DNA from 2 places in the Massilia haematophila genome. Region 1 is predicted to be linked to the other one. Evidence: riboswitches for the same ligand, from Rfam matches in the RefSeq annotation. Region 1 holds a riboswitch; the other holds the start of a gene.
The links. A riboswitch is a leader RNA that binds a small molecule or an ion and turns the genes downstream of it on or off. The one in region 1 is predicted to bind thiamine pyrophosphate.

Region 1 (4,174 bases):
GTGGGGGAACAGGGTCTGTTCGTCGCCCAGCACTTCGAGCTTGACCAGCTTGTGCCCGTCCAGCAGCTCGCGCGCCATTTGCAGGGTGTACACCGCATCCTTCGCGTTGTAGCAGCCGGCGGTGTTCGGCAGGATCGTGTAGCGCGATGGCGGCAGCACGTCGAGCAGGCTGGGCGCGTTCGGGTCCTGGCCGATGTTCACGCGGCGGATCGCCACGGTCACGATCTCGGCTTCGGCCGCCAGCGTGGCCTCGCGGGTCTCATCGAGATCGCGGTACTTGCCGCTGCCGACCAGCAGGCGCGAGCGGTACTGCTTGCCCGCGATGGTGAGGAAGTCTTCGTTCATTGTCTTGTCCTTATCCGCCGCCGATGGCGCGCACGATGTCCACTTTGTCCTGCCGGGCCAGCAGGCGTTCGTTCCACTGCTGGCGCGGCACCACCTGGCGGTTGACGGCCAGCGCCACCGCCTGGTTGGCGATGCCGAGCTGCTCGACGAGGTCGCCGACCGAAGCGCCAGGCCGCACCTGGCGCGCTTCTCCGTTCAGTTCGATCTCCAGCATTCACACCTCGCGGTACAGTTTCGCGCCGCCGCGCACGAACTCGATCGCCTTTTCCTGCATGCCCCGTGCCAGCGCCTGGTCGTCGCCGACGCCCTTGGCTGCGGCGTATTCGCGCACTTCCTGGGTGATCTTCATCGAACAGAAATGCGGGCCGCACATCGAGCAGAAGTGGGCGACCTTGCTCGACTCCTTCGGCAGGGTCTCGTCGTGGAAGGCGCGCGCCTTGTCCGGGTCCAGGCCGAGGTTGAACTGGTCTTCCCAGCGGAACTCGAAGCGCGCCTTCGACAAGGCGTTGTCGCGGATCTGGGCGCCCGGGTGGCCTTTCGCCAGGTCGGCGGCGTGGGCCGCGATCTTGTAGGTGATGATGCCGTCCTTGACGTCCTGCTTGTCGGGCAGGCCCAGGTGCTCCTTGGGCGTGACGTAGCACAGCATGGCGGTGCCGTACCAGCCGATGTTGGCCGCGCCGATGCCCGAGGTGATGTGGTCGTAGCCGGGCGCGATGTCGGTGGTGAGCGGTCCCAGCGTGTAGAACGGCGCCTCGTGGCACTGCGCCAGTTGCAAGTCCATGTTCTCGCGAATCAGGTGCAGCGGCACGTGGCCCGGGCCCTCGATCATCACCTGTACGTCGTGCTTCCAGGCGATTTGCGTGAGTTCGCCCAGGGTCTTCAGTTCGGCCAGTTGCGCTTCGTCGTTGGCGTCGTAGATCGAGCCGGGGCGCAGGCCATCGCCCAGGCTGAAGGCGACGTCGTACCGCTTCATGATGTCGCAGATCTCCTCGAAATGCGTGTACAGGAAGGATTCCCGGTGGTGGGCCAGGCACCACTTGGCCATGATCGAGCCGCCGCGCGAGACGATGCCCGTCAGGCGTTTGGCCGTCATCGGCACGAAGGCCAGGCGCACGCCGGCGTGGATGGTGAAATAGTCGACGCCCTGCTCGGCCTGCTCGATCAGGGTGTCGCGGTAGATCTCCCAGGTCAGGTCTTCGGCCTTGCCGTTGACCTTTTCCAGCGCCTGGTAGATCGGCACGGTGCCGATCGGGACCGGGCTGTTCCGGATGATCCATTCGCGCGTCTCGTGGATGTGCTTGCCGGTCGAGAGGTCCATCACGTTGTCGGCGCCCCAGCGGATGGCCCAGGTCATCTTCTCGACTTCCTCGCCGATCGAGGACGTCACGGCCGAGTTGCCGATGTTGGCGTTGATCTTCACCAGGAAGTTGCGGCCGATGATCATCGGTTCGCTCTCAGGGTGGTTGATGTTGCAGGGGATGATGGCGCGTCCGCGCGCCACCTCGTCGCGCACGAATTCCGGCGTGATTTCAAGGGGGATGGACGCGCCGAAGGATTGGCCCGGATGCTGGCGCCCGAGCAGTTCGGCAGTGCGCTTGCCCATCGGGCCGCTCGCCTCCAACGAAGCCAGGTAATCCTTGCGACGCAGGTTCTCGCGCAGGGCGATGAATTCCATCTCGGGCGTGACGATGCCTTGGCGCGCATAGTGCATCTGGGTGACATTCGCGCCCTCTTTTGCGCGGCGCGGCTTGCGCGTCAGCTCGAAGCGCAGCGCGTCCAGGCCGCGGTCTTCCAGGCGTGCCTGGCCGTAGCGCGAGCTCGGCCCAGGCAGTTCCTCGGTGTCGCCGCGCGCGTCGATCCAGCCGCGGCGCAGGGCAGGCAGGCCGCGCCGGATGTCGATCTGCGCAGCGGGGTCGGTGTAGGGGCCCGAGGTGTCGTAGACGAAGACCGGCGGATTGGGCTCGCCGCCGAAGCTGGCCGGTGTGTCGCTTTGCGCGACCGCGCGCATCGGCACGCGGATGTCGGGGCGGCTGCCCTCGATGTAGACCTTGGTCGAATTCGGGAAGGGTTCGATGGCGGCGCTGTCCACCCGGGCGGTGGCGGCGTCGAATTTCAGCGGGGCATTCATGTGGCTCCTTTGCGTGAGGAGCCAGCAAAGGAGGCGGAGATTTGCAGGCGCGTGCAGGCGCACGACCGCGGCATCTCGGAAGCTTCCCTTCGCTGGCATTATCCAGATCAGGTTCAGAGGGTATTTCTCACCCGCGCATCGTTTCGATGGCAGGACCCCTAGCGTTTTGCTGCGTTGAAGCAGCGGGCGGATTATAGCCCGTGTTGTGGCGTTGGCAAGAAAAATTTATGCGATATGCGGGCGGATGGGCGAGGTCAGTGGCGCTGTTGCGTGTGCCGTTCGTGGTGTTCGGAATCCGCGTGGGCTCGAGAGCCCACCCTACGGTCACCGCTAACGGCGAGTTCATACGAAACCCCGAAAATAACGGCTCACGCAACGGCGCCACGATCCCGACCGAAAATCCCGTCACTGCCCACGCGCAGCCCCGCCCTCCTCCTCTATAATGACCCTTTTCGCCAATCAAAACGCCATCAAATCATGGAATTAGCCAAGTCTTTCGAGCCAGCCGACATCGAACAATACTGGCGCACCGAGTGGGAGCAGCGCGGTTACTTCACCGCCACCCTCGATGCCGACAAGCCGTCGTTCAGCATCCAGCTGCCGCCGCCGAACGTGACGGGCACGCTGCACATGGGCCACGCGTTCAACCAGACCGTGATGGATGGCCTGACGCGCTACTACCGCATGCGCGGCTATAACACCGCCTGGGTGCCGGGTACCGACCACGCCGGCATCGCCACCCAGATCGTCGTCGAACGCCAGCTCGACGCCCAGAAGATCTCGCGCCACGACCTCGGCCGCGACGAATTCATCAAGAAGGTCTGGGAGTGGAAGGAAAAGTCGGGCAACACCATCACCGGCCAGATGCGCCGCCTGGGCGCCTCGGCCGACTGGAAGCGCGAATACTTCACCATGGACGAGACCCGCTCCGAGGTCGTCGCCGAAGTCTTCGTGCGCCTGTACGAGCAGGGCCTGATCTACCGCGGCAAGCGCCTGGTCAACTGGGACCCGAAACTGGGCACGGCCGTGTCCGACCTCGAAGTGGTGTCGGAAGAAGAAGACGGCTCGATGTGGTACATCAAGTATCCGCTGGCCGACGGTTCGGGCGAGCTGACGGTCGCCACCACCCGTCCCGAGACCATGCTGGGCGACGTCGCCGTGGCCGTGGACCCGACCGACGAGCGCTACACCCACCTGCACGGCAAGCTCCTGAAACTGCCGCTGACGGGCCGCGAAGTGCCGATCATCGCCGACAGCTACGTCGACAAGGAATTCGGCACCGGCTGCGTGAAGATCACCCCGGCGCACGACTTCAACGACTACGCCGTCGGCCAGCGCGCCGGCCTCGAGCCGATCAATATCTTCACCCTCGACGCGAAGATCAACGAAAACGCACCAAGCCAATACCAGGGCCTGGACCGCTTCGCCGCGCGCAAGCAGATCGTCGCCGACCTGGAGGCGCAGGGCTTCCTCGAGCAGGTCAAGCCGCACAAGCTGATGGTCCCGCGCGGCGACCGCACCGGCGTCGTCATCGAGCCGATGCTGACCGACCAGTGGTTCGTCGCCATGACCAAACCGGCGCCGGAAGGCACCTTCAATCCGGGCAAGTCGATCACCGAAGTGGCGCTGGAAAAGGTCGCGAACGGCGAGATCAAGTTCGTGCCGGAGAACTGGACCACCACCTATAACCAGTGGCTGGGC
Region 2 (4,174 bases), 2.7 Mb from region 1:
TCGGCCTCTACCTGTACAAGGACCTGCACGTGACGGCCGTGCTGTATGCGGTGTTCGTGCTGCTGGCGGCGCGCGGGCTGCGCGCCTGGAGCAATATCGCGCGAGTGGCGCAATGAGTGTGTTCTCGATGAACGCGCCTTTGCGCATCGCCGTTCTCGGCGCCGAGTCGAGCGGCAAGTCGACCCTGTGCGAAGCGCTGGCCCGGCGCTACGCTACCCTCTGGGTGCCGGAATACCTGCGCGAATTCGTCGACACGATGGGGCGGGTGCCGTTCGAGGACGACCAGTTCGGCATCGCGCGCACCCAGCGCGAACGCGAGGACGCCGCCGCCGCGCAGGCAGGACGTTACCTGTTCTGCGACACCACGCCGCTGATGACGGCCCTCTACAGCCGCGTCTACTGGGGCAGGGTGGATGACCGACTGGGGGAACTGGCGCGCAGCCACGATTACGCGCTGACCCTGGTGACCGCCACGGATACGCCATGGACGCCGGACGGGCTGCAGCGCGAATCGGAAGAGGTGCGCCAGATGGTGCACCGGATGGTGCTGGCCGAGCTGAACGAACGGGGCATCCCGTTCGTGTTGATCAGCGGAGACCTGCCGCGGCGTCTGCGGCAGGTGGAGCTGGCGTTGGCAGCCCTTTAGAAGTCGAACTGCGCCGACACGCGGAAGGTGCGCGGCGCGCCCGGCAGCAGGTAGCCGCCCAGTTGCTGGGTGACGTCGCGCCAGTAGAACTTGTCGAACAGGTTGTCGACGCGGGCGCGCAGGGTCACGTTCGTCGTTCCCATCTTCAGGCCGTAGGACGCGCCCAGGCCGAACACGTGGTAGCCCGGCACGTAGACCGTGTTCTCGGGATCGAAGGACTTCTTGCCGGCATACTGCCACTGGCCGCTGACTTTCAGGCCCGGCAGTGCCGGCACCGCATAGTCGGCCCACAGGGTCGTCTTCAGTTCCGGGACGTTGGTGGCGCGCTTGCCGTCGTAGCGGGCGTCGCCCGTGCCTTCCTGCTTCGCGCGCAGCGCCATCAGGGTCGCGCCGTAGGTCAGGTCGCCGCTGCTGCGCTGGGCCGCCAGTTCGAAGCCGCGGTGCTGCTGGTCGCCGTTGCGGACGAAGGTGTCCGCCGCGTTCGTGTACTCGAGGCCGGTCGTGATCTGAAACAGCGCGGCGCTCAAGGCGACGTCGCCGAACTGGCCCTTGGTGCCGAGCTCGAACTGCTTCGAGCGGTTCGGGCCCAGGTCCTCGTTCTCGTTGGTCGTGCCCATCTCGGCCACGCCGCCCGACTGCAGGCCGTGGGCGACGGTGCCGTAGACGTTCCAGTTCGGCGTCAGGCCGTAGACCAGCGAGACGCTCGGCAGCACATAACTGGCCTTGCTCGACGTCCAGCCCAGTTCCGGTTCCGGCAATTGGCTGCTGTCGATTTTGGTGTAGCGCAGGCCGGCGTGCAGGGTCAGTTCCGGCGTGAGCGTCACGATGTCCTGCACGAACAGCGAACGTTCGCGCTCGGTGTAGCGTTCCGAGACCGGGCCGGTGCTCGGGTTGCCCGGCGCCGGATCGACGATCAAATTGTTGTAGATGTTGCTGTAGCCGGCGTAGTCGTAGACGTAGTCGCCGTAGCTGTTGTGGCGCTCGGCGTACCCGAGGCCGGCGGTGAGCACGTGGCGCAGGCCGCCCAGCGCGAAGCGGCCCTGGACCTGGGCCTGGACGCCGAACGGGGTCTTGCGCTCGCCAACGCTCTGGTAGTCGTAGACGTCGTAGTCGCCGTTCGAGCAGAAGCCCGGATAGTAGCCGTCGCCCTCGTTGCTGCAGCCGTAAGGGAAGGCGGTGTAGTCGTCGCGCTTGAACCAGTGCTTGTTGGCGGTAACGGTGGCGCGCCAGTCGGCGTTGAGGCGATAGTCGAAGCGCAGGCCGAAGTTGGCGCTGTCGGTGTCGACCGGCCTGGTCCAGGGCTGGGCATTGAGCAGGGTCTTGGCCGAGACGCCGCGCGGCAGTGCGACACCGCGGATCAGCTGGTAGCCCGGCGCGGTGACCTGTTCCTTGTGCTGGAAGTCGGCATCGAGCTGGAGCAGGGCGTCCGGGCTGATCTGCCAGTCGAAGGCGCCGGACACGAACTGGCGCTCGCCATCGGCCCCTTTGATGTAGGAGCGCAGGCGCTCGGCGGCGGCGTTCACGCGGTAGCCGAAGCGTTTATCGTCGAACCGCCCGCCGAGGTCGACGGCGCCATACAGGGTGCCGCGCTCGCGCGCTTCGACGGTCGCCGAACGCAGATCGTTGTTGGTCGGGCGCTTGGTGACGAAGTTCAGGATGCCGCCCGGCGCCGCCAGGCCGGACTGCATGCCGGCCACGCCCTTGAGCAGCTCCAGTCGCTCCTTGTTCTCCAGCGGGATCTGGGTATCGGCGGGAATCGCGATGCCGTCCTTGCGGTAGCCCGAGTTATTGTTCAGCATGAAGCCGCGCACCGAGAACTGCTCGGCATAGCCGACCGCGTTGTAGGCGTCGCCGACCGAGGCGTCGTAGGCGAGGGCATCGCTGGCGCTGCGGATCGACAGGTCCTGCATCCGTTCGCGGCCGAAGGCGCTCACCGAGGCCGGGGTGTCGATGATCGGCATGTCGGCGAAGCCGCCGACGCTGGCGCGGTCGCTGACCGTCCACTTGCTGCCGCTGACGACCACCGAGGGGATGGCCTGCGCGTTTTCCACGGTCTCGTCGGAGGCGGCAGCGGAACCGGATATGGCGAACGCCTGCGCGATCGCACAGGCGAGGAGGGAATGCTTGAATACAGGTTTCATGAGTTTGCTCGTTTTCGCGCACCGCGTCGGCGGCGCACTGCTTTCAAAAAAGCCGGAGCCAACGTGGGGGAAGGGCAAACAAGGATGTCGAACTGCGTTGCGCTTTCCTTCGCTGGCATTATCCAGATCAGGTACGAAGGGTATCTCTCACCCGGAACGCGAATTCCAGGACCCCTAGCGAAGGCGCGAGTGTACCACGGGCTTCTTGCGCCGTGGTGGTTCTGTCAATGGATGGGGGTGCGCGTCTCGGTCGCGAACAATTGATCCTCGTAGGGTGGACACCTGTGTCCACGCGGTATGGCACAGACGATCAATCGAAACGTGACGATGGAAGGCTACGTAGGGTGGGCTCTCGAGCCCACGCGGTCTCACGGCTTGGGCAAATGGAACCTCAAGCGAAGCCGGGGCGGCTGGATGACGGGGAGTTCCTGTCGCGTTGCGGTATGCACCAGCACGACCGCGTGGGTTCGAGAACCCACCCTACGAAAAACACACCTCACGCCTCGGCCGCCTCGCGCAGCGGCGCCGCATGCCCGGAGTGCGCACGCCCGTGCAGCAGGTGGCGCTGCAGCGTCGTGCGCGCGGCGTCGCCGATCGTGCGCCAGTGTTCGCGGCGCTGGGCGGCGCGCTTGCGGTGCTTGGACGGCATGTCGGCCAACGGCTTCAGGTAGAAGGGAAGCGTGATGCGCCAGGTGTCGCCCGGGAGCTCGGTCCCGCCCAGGATTTTCCAGAAGCCGTCGTAGGCATTCGCGAAGTGCTTGAGTTCCAGTGGGTCGTAGGCGATGTGGGCGGTGCACTTGACCGCCGCCACCTGCTCCATGCCCAGGGCCTGGGCCACGCCCTGCATCGCGGCGAAGCAGAAGAAGCTCGGGGAGTTGTTCGGGAAGGCATTCTCGAAGGCCTCGAAGGCCGCGCCGGAATCAAGCCAGCGTCCCTGGTTGCGGGCAACGAAGGGCAGCAGGCCGGCCGGCAGCCCGGCGATGGCGCCGGCGACCCAAGAAAAGGACAGCCGGTGCAGCACCTTGCCGTCGGCGACCAGGGCGATGGTCAGGTCGCCCTCGGCGTTCATGCGCGAGGCCATCTCCAGGCGGATCAGGAAGCGGCTGCCGTTCGCCTCGTGCTGCCAGAGCGCCAGCCCGCCGCTCGCGTACACCGCCTGCTTGTAGGCGGCGTCGAAACTGCTGTCCTCGAAACGGTAGTGCGCCAGCACGCACTGCACGCGCTGGCGCGCGCTCAAGCCCTTGACCAGGTAATCGCGGTGGCTCAGGTGGTGGAACAGGTCGTCGCTTGCGACCGCGGCAAGATGGTTGCGCACGACGTCGAGCCGGCACAGCGCTGCGTGCTCGCGCCAGTACAGCAGCACGCGCGAACTACGCAGTACCGACAG

Region 2: linked by a shared signal. The riboswitch ahead of ACFOPH_RS10645 (TonB-dependent siderophore receptor) and the one ahead of thiC (phosphomethylpyrimidine synthase ThiC) in region 1 are both predicted to bind thiamine pyrophosphate.

What each region holds. Positions count from the first base shown of each region.
Region 1 covers NZ_JBHRVV010000001.1:5,078,674-5,082,847, reverse strand. The annotation lists gene ACFOPH_RS22585 (thiazole synthase) at 1-345, opposite strand, end outside; gene thiS (sulfur carrier protein ThiS) at 356-559, opposite strand; gene thiC (phosphomethylpyrimidine synthase ThiC) at 560-2,473, opposite strand; TPP riboswitch at 2,541-2,643, opposite strand; gene ACFOPH_RS22570 (valine--tRNA ligase) at 2,951-4,174, shown strand, end outside.
Region 2 covers NZ_JBHRVV010000001.1:2,392,845-2,397,018, reverse strand. The annotation lists gene pnuC (nicotinamide riboside transporter PnuC) at 1-116, shown strand, start outside; gene ACFOPH_RS10650 (ATP-binding protein) at 128-646, shown strand; gene ACFOPH_RS10645 (TonB-dependent siderophore receptor) at 643-2,787, opposite strand; TPP riboswitch at 2,875-2,973, opposite strand; gene ACFOPH_RS10640 (DUF535 family protein) at 3,284-4,174, opposite strand, start outside.